Regions from separate parts of the Streptomyces sp. NPDC025833 genome, predicted to be linked through region 1. Evidence: riboswitches for the same ligand, from Rfam matches in the RefSeq annotation. Region 1 holds a riboswitch; each other region holds the start of a gene.
What was found. A riboswitch is a leader RNA that binds a small molecule or an ion and turns the genes downstream of it on or off. The one in region 1 is predicted to bind glycine.

Region 1 (6,138 bases):
GAGCGTCCGGCCCTGCACCCCACGGGGTCCGGCTCCGGCCACCGCTCCGCCTGTCACGCCCGCTGACCGCCCTCGCGACCTCTGTTCCGCAGCGCCGCCGCGCCGTGCGGCGTCCCACCCCCACGAAGAAATGGATCCACTCGCCATGCGACCGAGAACCGCCCCGGCCTCCGTACTCACCCTGGCCCTCGCCCTGACGGCCACCGCCTGCAGTTCCTCCGGTGCCGACGCGCCGGACGCCGGAGGGTCGGCCAAGGGCGCGACCCCCGCCGTGGCGTCGGCGAAGGTCGACTACAACCCCCAGCCCTACGACAACATCAAGGACGGAGGGACCTATACCACGCCCGGGACCTTCGACGACCAGGGCAACCCGTTCAACGCCAATGCCACCCTCACCGCCACCCGGGTGTGGTTCTGGTACAACCCCGATGTCATCACCTACTCCCCCACCGGCGACGTGCAGTACAACCCGGACTACCTCAGCGACGTCAAGGTCAGTGTCACCGGCGGCAACCAGCGAGTCGTCCTCACCCTCAATCCCAAGGCCGCCTACAACGACGGCACCCCGATCGACTGGCGGGCGGTCAAGGCCACCTGGCAGGCCAACAACGGCTCCGACAAGGATTACAACGCGAGCAACACCGAGGGGTACCGGAGCATCACCTCGGTCACCCGCGGTGCCGACGACAAGCAGGCCGTCATCGACTTCAAGGGCGTGGACCCCTGGTGGTCCAGCCTGTTCACCACGCTGCTGAACCCCAAGGCCGCGACGGTTGCCAACTTCAACGACGCCTACGTGAAGAAGGCCCACCCCGAATGGGGCGCCGGTCCGTACACCGTCGGCACCTTCGACACCAAGAGCGGCAACCTCACCTTCGTCCGGAACCCGAAATGGTGGGGGAAGAAGGGCAAGCTCGACAAGCGGATCTACGTCAACCTGGACTCGTCCGCGGCGACCAACGCGTTCAAGAACGGCCAGGTCGACTACGCCACCACGGGCAGCGCGGAGGGCCTGAAGCAGGTCAGCGGCGTCACCGGCACGGAAATCCGCCGCGGCGGCAGCCCGTTCGAGTACTCGCTGTACGTGAACTCGAAGTCCGCCGCCCTTCGGGACGTGCGGGTACGCAAGGCGCTGTTGCAGAGCGTCGACCGGACACAGATCGCCAAGATTCAGTTCCAGGGACTTGACTACTCCGAGCCGCTTCCCGGTTCGGCGCTCCTCTACAGCTTCCAGAAGGGGTACGAGGACAACGTCTCGTCGGTGATCAAGTACGCGCCAGGCGACGCCAGGAAGACCCTGGAGTCCGCCGGCTGGAAGGCCGGCAAGGACGGCATCCGCGAGAAGGCCGGCACCAGGCTCACCGTCCGCTACACCCTGCTCGGCGACGACCCGCTGGACAAGGCCACGGCCAACGCATTCGCCGCGATGCTGAAGCCGGTCGGCATCGGCGTCGACATCAAGAAGGCCGACGAGGCGGACTTCTCCAAGATCCTCAGCGATCGCGACTTCGACCTCTTCCTGTCCGGCAACCGTTCCACGGACCCCTTCGGCGCGCGCTACCTCTACCAGTTCTACGGCACCGACAGCGACTCCAACCTGACCGGTACCGGCACCCCGGAGCTGGACAAGCAGATCCACGCCGCCTCCGAGATATCCGACCCCGCCAAGCAGATCGCCCGCGCCAACGCCATCGAACGTGAGGAACTGGCGCAGTACGCCTTCCTGCCCCTCTTCAGCGGTCCGTCCGTCTACGGCGTCAAGAAAGGGCTGGCCAACGTCGGCGCCACGATATTCGGCACGCCGCTGCCGGAGACCGTCGGCTGGCAGAAGTAGCTCACGAGCGTGGCGGCCGCCCGGCGCGTCCGGTCACGCTGCGCTCGTGTCGTAGCCGGCCAGGAAGGGGCGCACCAGGGCGAGCAGGGCCTCCGGCCGGTGCAGCGGGATGATGTGGCCGCAGTCGTCGATGACGTGTCCGATGAGATTGTCGGTGACGGGCCCGAGTCGGCGTTCGCGGGAATGCGCTGCGCCGAACAGCTTTCCGGCCCGTTCGGCGGCGAGTCGTGCGTCGTCCTCGCTCTCCACGGCGGCCGACAACTCGGGATCCGTGTCAGCGGGAAAGGACAAGAACAACGGGAACATCTGGGACATGGGCGCTCCTTGCGAACGGGGCTGCACGCGACGTGAGAGCAGGCTGAGAGCGGCGTGATCAGCGCATCCACGCCGTTGCCGGTGTCCGGGCCGTTGCGCCGGGACTCACCGACGGCAGGTCGGCGGCGTGAGTGCCCGCAGCTGATGCCGCGGCGCCCCGGGGCCCGCGTCCGGTGGCGGGAGAGAGCGGACACGCCAGGGTGTGAGGAACGGGTGAGTCATCGAGGCTCCTGGAGGGTGGAGCACGCGCGGGCGCGTGCGGCCAGATGGCCCTCCCCCTCTGTCATGAGCCTGAGAGCTTCACCGCGTAGAAGGAAGCGGCTTGCACCGTGGGCGAGACGCGTGGGGCGTCTGCTTTCCAGAGTCCGCCTCCGCTATGCGGTAGGGGTGCCTGAGAGTTTCCGGGGAGGATTTGCTCCTTCGACGCCGTCCCCGAAGGGACGGGCTCTCCCGCGCAGGATCGATGGCGGCGTGTTCGGTTGTGGTGCTCCTCGGGCACGAGAACTTACGGGCGGAGCAACAGGCCGTCAAGTGCTGCCACCGGCCCGACAACGGGCCGACACCTAATCCCACTTGATGCCGAGCATGTCGGCGAGAAATCCGGCTCCACGAGGTGGGTGGTGCTATGGCTTTTCAGGGTGAGCTCGCACAAATCACGCGACGCGGCGGCAGGCGCGCTGTGGGAAAAGCAGCGACAGCCGAAAACCTCGGTAAGACGACGGCATAAAGAGAACAGGCATAGAGAAGAATCTCTCCGCTCCTTCCCGCGGTCTGAGTGCCGCCAGGCCGTTCGACGTTGATCGGAGCAGGCGGGACGAAACGGAACGCAAGGTGATCACCAGCATGTGCACGGGCATGCGTGCCCAGGCGTGCGGAAGAGCCTTCGGCGAGGAAGGCTCGCCGCCGAGCATGCCCCGATGTCCGGGCCGTCCGTGAACACCGCGTCACTGCCGCTCTTGCGCAAGGCCGGCGTCACCTGCTGAGCCGACAAGGGCCACGGACGCGCCGGGAGTACGGTCCGCATCCCGTAGTGGGGTCGGCAGGGGACGCTTTCCGCAGGGCGAAAGGCCGTCAACCGGCCCCACGCGCAGATCCGAGCCCTGGTCGAGCAGGCCGTCGCCACCCTCAAGTCCTGGCGACTCCTCCACAAGATCCGTTGCTCGGCCAACCGCGAAAAACGCGCAAGCACACCAAGCCTCTGGTGGAGACGGATTTCTTGGTCGAAAACCCATCTACCAGGGGCTTTACCTGCCTGTCACCCAACTGAGCTGAGCAGCGGCCAAGTTGAAGGGCTGACTGGCCGCAAGGGAAGCATCATAAACTGCCACCTTTGCGCAAGCGTTGCCATACCATTGCGGCAATCTTTCATGCGCAGACTGGCCGATTATTGGACCCTTTTAGGGATGTTCGCCGCCTTTACTTCTGTGAAATTTTCCTTTTGTTCCAATCGCCGCAAAGGCAAGCTATTTCTATCGGCCGAATGCCTGTCGGGTACCTGACAGGCCACCTTTCGGGCTGTCACTGTTCTGGTCACTCACCCACATGACGGAACCCCGTCAAGGGCCGAACCGGGCTACTCATCAGTGGCCCGCAAAGGAGTCGTCTGTGAGCAGCAAGTCCGTCCTTGGTGGCATAGCCTTCACCGCCGCCCTCGTCGTCGCCGCGCAGACCAGCGTCGCCCTCGCGGCCGACGGAACCCCCGTCACCCACAAACCGCTCTCCGTCGTCCGGCTGACGCCGGCTCAGGAGGTTGCGCTCGGCAAGAGCCAGGCCGCCCCCGTGGCCGAGAAGCTAGGCCTCGGATCCAATGAGCGGCTGCAGGTCGTCGCTGTGACTGCCGACTCCGACGGCGTCCACCACCTGCGCTACCACCGCACGTACAAGGGCCTGCCCGTCATCGGTGGCGACCTGGTCGCCCACGAGAGCGCCGGCGGCGTGATCCGCTCCGTCCAGCACGGCATCGGCGCGATCGACCTCGCCGGCATCAAGCCGAAGGTGTCCGCGGACAAGGCGCGCGCACAGGCCCTCGCCGCCGCTCGCACGTGGACCGCCCAAGGACGCTACGCCGCCAAGGGTCTTGCCAAGGACGCCACCGCGGCCAAGCCCGAGCTGGTCGTCTACGCCGCGTCCGGCTCCCCGCGCCTGGGCTGGCGGACCGCCGTCGACGGCACCCAGACCGACGGCACCCCCAGCCACCGCCTGGTCGTCACCGACGCCCACACCGGTACGGTCCTGTTCCAGACGGAGACCATCGCCTCCTTCGCCCCGACCGGGTACACCACGACGGACGGGAAGACCGCAAAGGCCAAGCCCACCGCTGCGGCCACCGGCACCGGTACCGGCTACTACGTCGGCTCGGTCCCGCTCACCACTTCAGTCTCCGGCACCACCTACACCCTGAAGGACCCGAGCCGGGGCGGTATCTACACCAACGACCTGGGCAACAAGACCAGCGGCAGCGGCACCACCTACACCGACACCGACAACGCCTGGGGCGACGGCGCCCTGTCCAACCGCCAGACGGTGGGGGTCGACGCGCAGTTCGGCGGAGCGACGACCTGGGACTTCTACAAGGACACCTTCAACCGCAACGGCATCAAGAACGACGGCAAGGGCCAGCTGAGCAAGGTCCACTACGGCAACGGCTACAACAACGCCTACTGGAGCGACTCGACCTTCAGCATCACCTACGGCGACGGCACCAGCAACGCCAAGCCGTTCACCGCGCTCGACGTGGCCGGCCACGAGTTCAGCCACGGCGTCACCAGCGCCACCGCCGGCCTGAACTACTCCGGCGAGTCCGGCGGCCTGAACGAGGCCACTTCCGACATCCTCGGCACGGCCGTCGAGTGGAAGGGCAACCTGTCCACCGACAAGCCCGACTACCTGATCGGCGAAGAGCTGAACCTTCGCGGCAACGGCAGCCCACTGCGCTACCAGGACAAGCCCTCCAAGGACGGCAGCTCGGCTGACTACTGGTCGTCCTCGGTGAAGAACCTCGACGTGCACTACTCGTCGGGCGTCGCCAACCACTTCTTCTACTTGCTGTCCGAGGGCAGCGGTGCGAAGACGATCAACGGAGTGTCCTACAACTCCCCGACATACGACGGCTCCACGGTCACCGGCATCGGCCGGGACAAGGCGATCGCGATCTGGTACCGCGCGCTGACCACGTACTTCACGTCCACCACCGACTACGCGGGCGCCCGCACCGGCACCCTCAACGCGGCCAAGGACCTGTACGGCAGCGGCTCCGCCGAGTACAACGCGGTCGCGGCGGCCTGGTCTGCGGTCAACGTCAAGTGACCCGGGTGTAAATCACGGAATGTGTGCTGAAGCCGGCGTGGGGAGCGGCCCGGCACACAGGCCCGATCCGGTCAGCCAGACCGGATCGGGCGTGGGCGGCTGCTCCGCGGAGGCCGGGAGCCTTCTGTGTGCCCACAGGCTGGCGAGGAGCATCAGCTGGCCCCGAGGGACACTCGATCATGGAGGTGTCCCGCCGGCTGCGGATCACTGCGGACACGGTCCGCACCTGGCGGCGTCGCTTCATCGAGCGGGGACTGGACGGCTTGTGCGACTGGCGGGCGTTCGCCCTGGCCCCGCACCGGACACAGACGTTCAAGCTGTCCACCGACCCGCTGTTCATCGACAAGGTCCGCGACGTCGTCGGTCGGCAGGTGGGGTCCGTGTTCGAGGCGTGGCCAGGCGGCCCAGGGGAGCGGGTTGTGTGGTCATCGCTCCCCCGGACCTGGTGCCCCGACCGTGGCGTGGCGGCGAGCAAGGTACGCGACTCTGCTCGCCGGACGCGGTGTGAGGGCCAGCCATGACGGGCGCAACGGTGACATGGCACAGCCGCCCCGCCTCTTCCAGGGTGGTTCCGTGCCGGATGCCGATGCACCCGGCTCAGCCGTGGACTCCCGGGCTGACGCAGGTGGCGACGGTCGCGCCGTCCGCCTGGGCGTCGAGGGTTTCGGAGGCGGTGGGGCGGT
Region 2 (6,138 bases), on a different contig from region 1:
GTAGAGGGTGCGGGCCACGTCCAGGCCGTCGACCACCTCGTAGGAGCGGTTCCAGCCACTGGCCGACAGCTCCTGGGCGGAGGTCACGCAGGGGGCGTAGTGGAAGCCGTCCACCTCCATGTCCCCGTACTGGGCGTCCCGGGAGCCGGCCTGACCGTGCCACAGGAGCATCCAGATCTGGCCGGCGGACGGGGTGGCGAGGGCGCGCAGCAGGGCCTCGTACGCGTCGTAGCGTCCGGGCGTGACCTGGCGCACCATGTGCTCGACGCTGCCGCTGTGGCTCGCGCTCACCTGTCGTACCGGCCCTTCTGGGAGTCGTCCCGCGTTGGGGAACAGCTTAAGCGTCCGGCACGCCCGGGCCCCGTGCCCGTTCGCCGGTGCGGGTGCCCGTACCTCGCCGCGCGGTCGCGCGCCCCCCGCGGGCGGCTCAGTGACCGTGCTGGTAGAACGGGCGGACGTGCTGTTTCAGCCAGCCGGCGACCGGATCGTCGGTCACGTCCAGCAGGACCAGGTTGACCGGCCAATTGACCGGGACTTTGCCCAGGGCCCGGCCCAGTGCCTGGAGGGGCAGGGCGCGCAGGTCGCCCTCCCACTGGGAGAGTTCCACGCCGACGAACATCACCGGGTCGGCCGTCTCGACGGCCGCGAGGCAGCGGCGCGCGGTGAGGACCACGCCGGTGTCGGCGAACTCGGCGGAGGCCGCGGCGAGGAAGTCGACCGGGTCGTCCTGCCAGTCGGGCTCGAAGAGGCGGACCCGGCCGCCGGTGCCCGGGCCGTCGAGCGGGGTGCGGCCGGCGCGGCACAGCTCGGCCACGGCCTGCGGCGGCAGGGGCATGCCGACCACGCCGTCGGGGTTGAGGGCGAGGCCGACCTGCGGGGGCAGGCCGCGGGCGAACTCCACCGCCGGGGCGACGGTGTACGACATGTGGGGCCCGGCCGCCAGCCGGAGCTGCTCCTCGGAGCTGAACACCGGGACGTACGCCTGGCCTTCGGCCTCCAGCGTCGGCAGGTCGAGCTGGCCGCTGTCCGGGCCGCCGCCGGAGGGCAGCGGGATCCACAGGAGGCTGCGGCCGAGGACCTCGACGATCCGGCCGCCCGCCGTGGGGATGCCGAGGGAGGCCGACAGCACCTCCTCCAGTTCGTTGCCGGGCCAACCGCCGTGCGGGTGGGGGTGCGCCTGTGCCGGGAAGTCCGCGGGAATGTCCGCCGGGAAGTCCATCTGCCTACCGCCTGCTGGGAACCACTGTCGGGAGCCTGAAGGCTATCGGGTGGCGGTGACAGTCCCTCATCCCGTGAAGCCCACGCGGACGAGGACGTCCGCCGCGTCCCGGTCCAGCAGCACCGCCGCGCCGCAGCCGGCGGGGAGTTCGCCCCTCTCCACCGCGCCCAGCAGGCGGGCGGTGGCCCGGCGGTGGCGGCGGAAGGCGTAGCGGGAGACGCCCCGGCCGCGTTCGCGCTGGCCCTCCCGGGCCCGGCCGGGGGTGACGTCGAGGAGCAGCAGGTGCAGGGTGGCGCCGCGCCGCCGGGCCTCGCGGCCCAGCCAGGCGCGCACCCAGGGCTGGGTGCCGCAGTCGTGCACGACGACGCCCTCACCGGTGCGCAGGGCCCGGCGGAGCCCGGCGTAGTGGGCGAGGCGGACCAGCGGGCGGTACAGCGCGTACGGGAGCCGGCGCGGCATGCGGGCGTCCCAGCGGTCGCGGGTGTCCTGGGAGTCGACGCGGTGGCCGGCGACCGCGCGGTGCATCAGGGTGGACTTGCCGCTGCCGGGCAGGCCGGTGACGACCACCAGGTCGCGGGGGCCGAAGAGCAGGGCGTGCGGGCTGCGGCCGGCGCGGTCGCGCAGGTCGCGGACGACCGGCGCGGGACGGTCCGCGGAGCGCTCGCGGGCCGGGACGGAGGGCTGCTCCGGCACCGCGAGACCGGCGCCGGCGGCGTAGGCCGATGTCCTGTTCACCGTGATCGTCCTCCCCAGTGGGCACGGTCATGACCCGTACCCGTCGCGTGTAAAGAGAAGGTAATGCGCAACGGTCGGCGGTTCATGCGCGTAGTGCCACAGGTCGGTTACAGATGCGGACCCTGACGGGCCGGGGCGCGGCGTGCAATGATGTGCCCGCCAACTGCATACCGGCCGTTCGAATCCGCGCGGGAGAGTTCCCAGCAGTCCTCGCTGGGGCGCCGAAGGAGCAAGTCCCTCCCTTGAATCTCTCAGGCACCGTTACCGCGTGGGCGAGGCACATCTGAAAAGCGGGCCGCCGTGACGGCGGCTCCACCCAAGGTGCAAGCCGTGACCACCCCGCGGGGCGGTCGAGGCGAACCTCTCAGGTTCCGATGACAGATGGGGAGGAACTTTCCTCGCCCCATCCCTGTGCCCTGGGAGACGACCGACCGATGAGCAGTACCGAACTCCGCCACACCGCGCTGGACGCGCTGCACCGCTCGCTCGGTGCGACGATGACCGACTTCGCCGGCTGGGACATGCCCCTGCGCTACGGCTCCGAGCGCGACGAGCACGTCGCCGTGCGCACCCGGGCCGGGCTCTTCGACCTGTCCCACATGGGCGAGATCGCCGTCACCGGCGCCGGGGCCGCCGCCCTGCTGAACTTCGCCCTGGTCGGCGACATCGCCTCCGTCGGCGTCGGCCGCGCCCGCTACACCATGATCTGCCAGGCCGACGGCGGCATCCTGGACGACCTGATCGTCTACCGGCTGGCCGAGACCGAGTACCTGGTCGTGGCCAACGCCTCCAACGCCCAGGTGGTCCTGGACGCGCTGACCGAGCGCGCCGCCGGCTTCGACGCCGAGGTCCGCGACGACCGGGACGCCTACGCGCTGATCGCGGTCCAGGGCCCGGAGTCCCCCGGCATCCTGAAGTCGCTCACCGACGCCGACCTGGACGGCCTGAAGTACTACGCCGGCCTGCCCGGCACCGTCGCCGGTGTCCCCGCGCTGATCGCCCGGACCGGCTACACCGGCGAGGACGGCTTCGAGCTGTTCGTGAAGCCGGAGCACGCCGTGGAGCTGTGGCAGGCGCTGACCGCGGCGGGCGAGGGCGCCGGCCTGGTGCCGTGCGGCCTGTCCTGCCGGGACACGCTGCGCCTGGAGGCGGGCATGCCGCTGTACGGGCACGAGCTGACCACCTCCCTGACCCCGTTCGACGCCGGTCTGGGCCGTGTGGTGAAGTTCGAGAAGGAGGGCGACTTCGTCGGGCGCGAGGCGCTCGCGGAGGCCGCCGAGCGGGCCGCCTCCAAGCCCCCGCGCAAGCTCGTCGGCCTGGTCGCCGAGGGCCGCCGGGTGCCGCGCGCCGGGTACGCCGTCGTCGCCGGCGGCGAGGTGGTCGGCGAGGTCACCTCCGGCGCCCCCTCCCCCACCCTGGGCAAGCCGATCGCGATCGCCTACGTGGACGCGGAGCACGCGGCGCCGGGCACCGCGGGTGTCGGCGTGGACATCCGGGGAAGCCACGAGCCGTACGAGGTCGTGGCGCTGCCCTTCTACAAGCGTCAGAAGTAGCGACCGGGCGCGGTCGCGGGCGGGGCCCGGTCCCGTGGCCGGCGCGTGACCCTGCGCACACTCACCCGCCCACCAGCGGTTTCCTCACTCCCCCGTCATCAGCACTCCCGCGCGTACAGGAGAATTCAGGCCATGAGCAACCCCCAGCAGCTGCGTTTCAGCAAGGAGCACGAGTGGCTGTCGGACGCCGAGGACGGCGTCTCGACGGTCGGCATCACGGAGCACGCCGCCAACGCGCTCGGTGACGTCGTCTTCGTCCAGCTCCCCGAGGCCGGCTCCACGGTGACCGCGGGCGACACCTGCGGCGAGCTGGAGTCCACGAAGTCGGTCTCCGACCTGTACTCGCCGGTCAGCGGTGAGATCACGGAGGTCAACGAGGACGTCGTCAACGACCCCTCGCTGGTGAACTCGGCCCCCTTCGAGGGCGGCTGGCTGTTCAAGGTACGCGTCTCGGAGGAGCCGGCCGAGCTGCTCTCCGCCGACGAGTACACCGCCTTCACCGCCGGCTGAGGAGTCGTAGTCACATGACTGTCCTGAACACGCCCCTGCACGAGCTGGACCCGGAGATCGCCGCCGCGGTCGACGCCGAGCTGGACCGCCAGCAGTCGACCCTGGAGATGATCGCCTCCGAGAACTTCGCGCCGCTCGCGGTCATGGAGGCGCAGGGCTCGGTCCTCACCAACAAGTACGCCGAGGGCTACCCGGGCCGCCGCTACTACGGCGGCTGCGAGCACGTCGACGTCGCCGAGCAGATCGCCATCGACCGGGTCAAGGAGCTGTTCGGCGCCGAGTACGCCAACGTGCAGCCCCACTCCGGCGCCTCCGCGAACCAGGCGGCCCTGTTCGCGCTGGCCCAGCCCGGGGACACCATCCTCGGCCTGGACCTGGCGCACGGCGGCCACCTGACCCACGGGATGCGGCTGAACTTCTCCGGCAAGCAGTTCAACGTGGTCGCCTACCACGTGGACGAGGCCGGCCGGGTCGACATGGCCGAGGTCGAGCGGCTCGCCGAGGAGCACCGCCCCAAGGTGATCATCGCGGGCTGGTCGGCCTACCCCCGGCAGCTCGACTTCGCGGAGTTCCGCCGGATCGCCGACGCGGTCGGCGCGTACCTGTGGGTCGACATGGCCCACTTCGCCGGGCTGGTGGCCGCCGGTCTGCACCCGAACCCGGTCGAGCACGCGGACGTGGTGACCTCCACCACGCACAAGACGCTCGGCGGCCCGCGCGGCGGTGTCATCCTCGCCCGCAAGGAGTTCGCGAAGAAGCTGAACTCGTCCGTCTTCCCGGGCTTCCAGGGCGGCCCCCTGGAGCACGTGATCGCGGCCAAGGCGGTCTCCTTCAAGGTCGCCGCCTCGGCGGACTTCGCGGAGCGCCAGCGCCGTACGGTGGAGGGTGCCCGCATCCTCGCCGAGCGGCTGACGGCCGACGACGCCCGCGAGGCCGGGGTGAACGTGCTGTCCGGCGGCACCGACGTGCACCTGGTCCTGGTGGACCTGCGCGCGTCCGAGCTGGACGGACAGCAGGCCGAGGACCGGCTCCACGAGGTCGGCATCACGGTCAACCGCAACGCCGTCCCGAACGACCCGCGCCCGCCGATGGTCACCTCGGGTCTGCGCATCGGCACGCCGGCCCTGGCGACCCGCGGCTTCACGGCCGAGGACTTCGCCGAGGTCGCCGACGTGATCGCGGAGACGCTGAAGCCGTCGTACGACGCGGAGGGGCTGAAGGCGCGCGTGAAGGCGCTCGCCGACAAGCACCCGCTGTACCCCGGTCTGAACAAGTAGGTCACCTTTCGCGGGGTACCGCGCACACTGGACGTACCGGCGTGCGCGGTGCCCGCGCCCCGCACCACCCCTCGCATCACCCCCCGTATGGAGGAGTCACCCGTGGCCATCTCGGTCTTCGACCTGTTCTCGATCGGCATCGGCCCGTCCAGCTCCCACACCGTCGGCCCGATGCGCGCGGCGCGGATGTTCGCCCGCCGGCTGCGCAACGAGGAACTGCTCGGTTCCGTGGCGTCCGTGCGCTGCGAGCTGTACGGCTCGCTGGGCGCGACCGGCCACGGCCACGGCACGCCGAAGGCGGTGCTGCTCGGTCTGGAGGGTGCCTCGCCGCGCACGGTGGACGTGGAGACGGCCGACGAGCGCGTGGAGCGGATCAAGCGGGAGGGCCGCCTCGCGCTGCTCGGCGAGCACGAGATCGCGTTCTCCTTCGACGACGACCTGGTGCTGCACCGCCGCAAGGCGCTGCCGTACCACGCCAACGGCATGACGGTCTGGGCCTACGACGCCACCGGGGCGGAGGTGCTGTCGAAGACGTACTACTCGGTCGGCGGCGGCTTCGTGGTGGACGAGGACGCGGTGGGCGCGGACCGCATCGTGCTGGACGACACGGTCCTGAAGTACCCGTTCCGCACCGGTGACGAGCTGCTCCGCCTGACCCGGGAGACGGGCCTGTCGATCTCGTCCCTGATGCTGGAGAACGAGCGGGCCTGGCGCACCGAGGAGGAGATCCGGGCCGGCCTGCTGGAGATCTGGCGCGTGATGCGCGAGTGCGTGGGGCGCGGCATGTCCCGGGAGGGCATCCTGCCCGGCGGTCTGAAGGTCCGCCGGCGCGCCGCCGTCTCCG
Region 3 (6,138 bases), on a different contig from region 1:
TGGTGGCCGCGGCGAAGCCGTACGCCGCCGCGTAGTGCCGGGCCCGCCCCGCCAGCCGGGGATACATCTTGCGCAGCCCGAGCGGTGGGGGGCCGATCAGGATCAGCGGTGTCGGCGCGGACGCGGAGGCAGGAGTCCACAGAATGCCGGGGATCTCACCGAGGGTGAATTCGCGTTCGAGGACGCCGTCGCCGAGATGCTTCTCAGAGGTGAAGCGCATGGTCGTGCCTTTCGGGAGTGCTCGTGAACGGCGCTCCCGGACGACCTATCGTCCGACCGTGACCCCAGGGGGGAGCACCCATGTCGATACTGCGTTCACGGGTACCACCTCCTTGTTCTCCAGCACGGCCTTCGGAAACGTAGCAGTGCTCCCGGTGGTCCGCCAAGTGGATTCCTGCGCGGGCTCCGTGGCGGAAGGCCACGGAGCCGTAACACCTACAGCGACTGCCGTCCCGGCGCCGATCACGTCTGTCAGCGCATGTCCGCGAGGAGGGTGGTGAGTTCCGCTTCCTGTTGCGCCGGCGACATCGGCGGGTTCGGGTGGTCGATGCCGAAGGTCTTCAGGACCTGGTCCATCTGGGCGTCGATGAAGGTCCAACCGGTGTCGTCCAGCGGCTGCAACGAGGCTTGGTCGGCATCCCATAGGTCTCGCAGCGACTGGGCAGCGGTGTGGGCTCCGGTCGCGTGACCCGACCGTGCGTCCTTGAGCGAGGTCGACGCGAGTGCCTTCAGTGCGTTGACCTTCGCGGGCGGGAACTTCTCCACGGCCTGGCCGGGGGCAAGGTGGACGGTGGAGGTGGCGTCGGCCTCCGGCGCCGGGCCGACGTGTGGCTGGCCGTGCGCCCAGAGCAGCAGGCCCCCGGTGAGGAAGGCGAGGAGACCGAAGCCGGCCAGTGCGATGCGCTCCCTGCGATGGTCGGCGGTGATCTGCGGGGTGTGCGTGGCGTCGTAGGCCTCGGTCACGTCGGAGCGCGTCACCGTCAGGTAGACGACAGTCGCCAGGATCAAGCCGAGGAAGATCAGGCTGGTGGTGGAGGTGCCCAGCGCGAGGCCGGTCGGCTCGCCCGGCTGTGCGACCTTCGGGGAGGCGAGCCAGTCGCCGATGTTGGCGCCCAGCGGGCGGGTCAGGATGTAGGCGAGCCAGAAGGACAGCACCGGGTTCGCGCCTGACTTCCGCAGCAGCGTGATCGCCGCGATGAGGCCGAGCGGCAGCAGGACCGAGAATCCCGGGCTCCAGCCGGTGAGTTCGAGGGTCCAGTCGCCGGTCGCGGTGCCGAGCGCGAAGGTGACGAGAACGGCGAGCCAGTAGAACGACTCGCGCGGCAGCGTCGTGACCGAGTGGATCGAGAGGGTGCGCTCGCGCAGCCACCACACGCCGAAGACAACCGCGAGCAGGACCGAGAACACTGCTGAGCTGATCCACAGGGGCACGTCGAGTCGGTCGGTGAGGATGTCGGTGTACAGCGTGCCCGTGACACTGACGACGACCACGGTCAGCCAGTACGGGAAGGGGGCGTACCGCTTCAGTCGAAGCTGGACGCCCAGAACCCCTACGAACCCCGCGGTGAAGATCCAGGCCGTGTTCACCAGGCCGACGCCCAGCTTCATGTTGATCCAGTCGGCGAAACTCTCACCGACGGTCGTGCACAGGATCTTGATCACCCAGAACCAGATGGTGACCTCGGGAACCTTGTTCGGCATCAGCCGCCCGCTGTGGCGTGTGCGGGGTTCGCCTGTCGTTGTCATGCGGTGCAGGTTGACCCGGTCGACCTGCACACAACCTGACCACGCGATCGTCTACGGTGCGGGGAAGGTCACTTCGACGCGTCCGTGACCATCCGCGATCGCACGGACCGCCACTCCTGCGGACGCGGCGAGACGCCGCACCACGGCCAGCCCCAACCCGTGCCCGTCGCCGCTGGTCACGCCCGCATCGAAGACCCGGTCGACCTCCGCCGGATGGAATCCCGGACCATCGTCGAGGACATCGACCACGACGTCCTGGGGCTGGATGCGCGCCGTGACCCGAACATGCGAGCTCGCATGGCGCAGGCCGTTCTCCAGCAGGGGTGACAACACGGCCACGACGAGTTCGCCCGCCACGGCGACGGCGACGCCGGTCGGGATGGCAGCTCGATGGAGCGGCCGGCTATCGTCTGTCGTGCCGCCGTCCTGAGATCGCAGCGGGCGCCGTCACCGGTCCGTGTCCGGGCGGCACTCAGAATCGTCGTGATGGCAGTGTTCAAGCGGTCGACCTCCCTCAGAACGGACTCGGGCGCGAGGTCATGACCGGAGAGCTGCGCCAGCTGTGCCTCGCCCCGCAGGACCGTCAGGGGCGTCCGCAACTCGTGGGCGATCTCATCGGTGAGGCGGCGCTCGTCAGCGAGCGCGTTGTCTATGCGGCCGAGCAGGCGATCGAGAGTCCGACCGAGCTCTCCGAATTCGTCGCGAGGAACGCCGAGGTCGAATCGGCGCCCGGGTTCGTGATCCCCCCAGTCGTCGGCAAGAGCGGCCATCTCGTGAACCACCCGCAACGCACGACCCACCACGAGGTACGCGACGACGCCGGCGAGCAGGATCGTGATGCCACCCAGGACGAGCGACATGGCCAGGCTGCGCCGCTCTGACGTCGCGTACGGCGTCAGTTCCACCCGCACGACCGCCGCGACCCGGTGGCCTTCGAGGCGGATCGGCTGGGCGTACAGCAGGTACCTGCCGACCGTGGTGGTCTTGGGCTGCCCGGCGTCCGCAAGCGCCTTAACGCGACCAAGAAGGCTCCCGGGGACGATCCCGTCAACGAGGTGCCCATCGGCATACACCCACGAGACCGTGTCCAGGGCTTCGTTGCCGCTCTCGATCAGCACGACGTGGCCGCGGCGCACGGTTACGTTCGCCGCCACCGCCTCGGCACGCGTACGCGCCACAGTGTTCGCGTCGGCGTCGGTCACCCGGCTCAGCAAGACGTGCGAGACCATCACCAGCACTCCAGCCTCGTTGCTTGACGCGGTCAGTCCCTGCGTCGGGGCCTTGGTGCCCCCGGGCCTGGTTCTCTGGTGGTACGAGCGAGGACGTGGGCGACTGCCTCGTTCACGGTGCGAAGTTCTGTGTCGTCGCGGCACAGCGTCGGTAGGTGGGAGACGTCGAGGCTCAGCGTCAGGTGTGCCGCGGGCGTGTCGGTGGTGGAGGGGGCCGTGATCCGCCGTGGGGCGACGCCGAGTTCGTCGAGGGCTTGTGCGGCGTCCGGGCGGTTCGCGTACCCGCCGGGCAGTGACATCAGCAGGTGGTCGGTCTCGGTGGTGCCGGTCAGGACGCGTACTCCTGCTTCGGCGATGTCGTCGGCGAGGAGGCGGGCGGCGAGGAGGCGGGCGGCGCGCAGGCTGCGTGTCTGGTGGTCCCGGAACTGTGGTGAGGCCGCGTGGCGGAAGGCCGCGGCCCGTTCGGCCGTGCCCCAGCACGGGCTGTCGGCCTGTTGGCCGGGGAAGGCGGCTGTGTCGAGGGTTCGCGCGATGGCGGGGTCATCGGTGAGCACGACGCCGCCGACATGAGGATGTGTGGTGGTGGTGGCGATGTGGGCGTAGGGCAGGGGGCCGGCGTGGAGTCCGGCCGCGACCGGTCCGGCGACGTTCGCCATGTCCACCAGCAGCAGTGCGCCGACCGCGTCGGCGGCCCGACGCAGTCCCGCGTAGTCGACGTGCCGTGGGTACTCCGGGCGGCCCGCGATGATGAGCCGGGGGCGTCGGCTCTCGGCGATCCGGCGCACGTGCTCGGTGCAGGCGGGGGAGTGGCAGCCGTGCAGGGGGTAACGGATGAGGTCGTAGCGGTCCGCCGGGCCGTCCGGATGCGCCTGGGGTGTCGAGGTGGGGTCGGGGTCCGGCCATGGATGCGGCACGAGCACGGTGTCGCCCTGCCGGAGGAGCGCGGACATCACCAGTGTGTTGGCCTCGGGACCGGGGCGGCAGAGCACGCGGGCATGCGCTGCGCCGAACAGCTTTCCGGCCCGTTCGGCGGCGAGTCGTGCGTCGTCCTCGCTCTCCACGGCGGCCGACAACTCGGGATCCGTGTCACCGGAGAAGGACGGGAACGACGGGAACGTCTGGGACATGGGCGCTCCTTGCGAACGGGGCTGCACGCGACGTGAGAGCAGGCTGGGAGCGGCGTGATCAGCGCATCCACGCCGTTGCCGGTGTCCGGGCCGTTGCGCCGGGACTCACCGACGGCAGGTCGGCGGCGTGAGTGCGCGCGGCTGATGCCGCGGCGCCCCGGGGCCCGCGTCCGGTGGCGGGAGAGAGCGGACACGCCAGGGTGCGAGGAACGGGTGAGTCGTCGAGGCTCCTGGAGGGTGGAGCACGCGCGGGCGCGTGCGGCCAGATGGCCCTCCCCCTCTGTCATGAGCCTGAGAGCTTCACCGCGTAGAAGGAAGCGGCTTGCACCGTGGGCGAGACGCGTGGGGCGTCTGCTTTCCAGAGTCCGCCTCCGCTGTGCGGTAGGGGTGCCTGAGAGTTTCCGGGGAGGATTTGCTCCTTCGGCGCCGTCCCCGAAGGGACGGGCTCTCCCGCGCAGGATCGATGGCGGCGTGTTCGGTTGTGGTGATCCTCGGGCACGAGAACTTACGGGCGGAGCAACAGGCCGTCAAGTGCTGCCACAGGGCCGACAACGGGCTGACACCTAATCTCACTTGATGCCGAGCATGCCCGGCGGGAATTCTTCCGTGTCCGGTCCCACATGTCCGTGAACATGTGGATCGCGTGCAGGCGCTCACTCGCGAATCCACGCCGCCCCATGCACACCGGATTACGTCGATCGGCCGGGCGGCACTCCGGTGTCGGGAGGAGCGGAGAAGGTTCCGTGCGATGTCTGTTTTCCTATGCCGTCGGGGCGTTGCTCAGCACCTTGCCGGTGGTGGCGTCGACGATGACGTCCCGCACGCCGGTGTCGGTCGAGGTCGCCTTGGCGGTGACACGTATCCGGTAGGCGAGGACCGGTGTCTTGCCCGCCAGGGCGCTCACGACCAGCTCGGCCTGGCCGGCCTTGCCCGCGGCCGCGTCGGCCGCCGCGGCCCTGGCGTCGGCGGCGGACTTCTTCGGTGTGGTGCTGGCGAGGGAGATCGCGCGGGGGTCGCTCGGGTCACGCCCAGGTACTGGTCGCGGGCGTCCAGGTGAACGATCAGATCGGCGCCCAGCACCGCGAGGCCGTCGTGCGTGCGCTGGAACCGGACGTGCTTCTTGCCGTTGGCGTCCTGAAGGGCGTCCGTGGCCGTCAGCACGTCGTCCTCGGTCACGCCGGTTGCCGTCGCATGGGCGTGCGCGGCGGCGGCTATGACGGCGGGGGAAGCCTGGCGCGATGCGAGGGGGCCGGCGGCCCGCGCGGGCCGGCCGGGGGCGGCGGAAGCCGAACCGAGTGCGCTCGCACCCACAAAGCTTGTCGCAACCATGACAACCGCCTCGGAAGTGCGTATGGATGCTCCACGCATGGGGAACTCCTCAGGGGGAGGGGGGAGACTGCCTCTTGTGGACAGCAGCGGTGACGCAGAGGATCTTGCGTCGTCGCTGGGGCACTCTCTCCTCAGCACCCTCCCGGGAGCTATCCGTAGGCGCGCTTCTAGGTATCCCTATTTAATGAGCGCCGGCCGCCGCCCAGTCGGGGCCTCGACGGCGGTCCACTCCTGTCGGGCGCTGCCCTTCCGCGCCGGGACTTCAGCGTCAGCTGGTCCGGCCGTTCGCGTCGAAACGCTGGAGCAGGCGCGGAAGTCGCGCCGCCCATGCGGGAGTTGAAGCAGGAAGTCCAACAAGGACGTTGGTGTGGGCCGCCTGGCGGATGGCGGTGTCCTCGCGCGTTGGGCGTGCCGAGGGTGTGTTCTCGCGGGCTGATGCTCTGGCGGGCGCGGCGCCGGGCTGCCTCGTCGAGGCACACGGCCCGGTCGTCCAAGTAACGGCCGGCGCGGACTGTCCGGGCAAGCCCCCGGGTGAGGCTGGTGAGCGTGGCCGTCGCCATGCGCAGCGCGAACCGTGCGGTACCCGGCGGCCGCGGCCGCCAGGTACCCGGAGGCGACCAGGTGGGCCGGAGTGGTGAAGCCAGTTGCACGGTGACTCCGGGTTCACCCCCTGGCCGGCAGCCGCCAAGCAGTCGCCGGGTGCACGC

Region 2: it holds a riboswitch for glycine, as region 1 does, so the genes downstream of both, gcvT (glycine cleavage system aminomethyltransferase GcvT) here and ACZ4K2_RS21630 (alpha/beta hydrolase) in region 1, are expected to answer to the same signal.
Region 3: it holds a riboswitch for glycine, as region 1 does, so the genes downstream of both, ACZ4K2_RS35530 (PLP-dependent aminotransferase family protein) here and ACZ4K2_RS21630 (alpha/beta hydrolase) in region 1, are expected to answer to the same signal.

Annotation. Positions count from the first base shown of each region.
Region 1 covers NZ_JBVHNF010000011.1:301,582-307,719, forward strand. The annotation lists gene ACZ4K2_RS21620 (dipeptide ABC transporter ATP-binding protein) at 1-66, shown strand, start outside; gene ACZ4K2_RS21625 (ABC transporter family substrate-binding protein) at 146-1,834, shown strand; partial or broken gene ACZ4K2_RS21630 (alpha/beta hydrolase) at 1,868-2,011, opposite strand; glycine riboswitch at 2,428-2,513, opposite strand; glycine riboswitch at 2,519-2,612, opposite strand; partial or broken gene ACZ4K2_RS21635 (transposase family protein) at 3,057-3,321, shown strand; gene ACZ4K2_RS21640 (M4 family metallopeptidase) at 3,755-5,455, shown strand; partial or broken gene ACZ4K2_RS21645 (helix-turn-helix domain-containing protein) at 5,620-5,820, shown strand.
Region 2 covers NZ_JBVHNF010000003.1:130,755-136,892, reverse strand. The annotation lists gene ACZ4K2_RS05715 (enhanced serine sensitivity protein SseB C-terminal domain-containing protein) at 1-258, opposite strand, end outside; gene ACZ4K2_RS05710 (enhanced serine sensitivity protein SseB) at 428-1,219, opposite strand; gene ACZ4K2_RS05705 (AAA family ATPase) at 1,286-1,954, opposite strand; glycine riboswitch at 2,134-2,231, shown strand; glycine riboswitch at 2,232-2,345, shown strand; gene gcvT (glycine cleavage system aminomethyltransferase GcvT) at 2,389-3,507, shown strand; gene gcvH (glycine cleavage system protein GcvH) at 3,640-4,017, shown strand; gene glyA (serine hydroxymethyltransferase) at 4,032-5,294, shown strand; gene ACZ4K2_RS05685 (L-serine ammonia-lyase) at 5,397-6,138, shown strand, end outside.
Region 3 covers NZ_JBVHNF010000033.1:23,313-29,450, reverse strand. The annotation lists gene ACZ4K2_RS35550 (alpha/beta hydrolase) at 1-220, opposite strand, end outside; gene ACZ4K2_RS35545 (COG4705 family protein) at 472-1,746, opposite strand; gene ACZ4K2_RS35540 (ATP-binding protein) at 1,798-2,079, opposite strand; partial or broken gene ACZ4K2_RS35535 (histidine kinase dimerization/phospho-acceptor domain-containing protein) at 2,259-2,516, opposite strand; gene ACZ4K2_RS35530 (PLP-dependent aminotransferase family protein) at 3,008-4,102, opposite strand; glycine riboswitch at 4,381-4,466, opposite strand; glycine riboswitch at 4,472-4,565, opposite strand; gene ACZ4K2_RS35525 (PepSY domain-containing protein) at 4,863-5,105, opposite strand; gene ACZ4K2_RS35520 (hypothetical protein) at 5,003-5,278, opposite strand.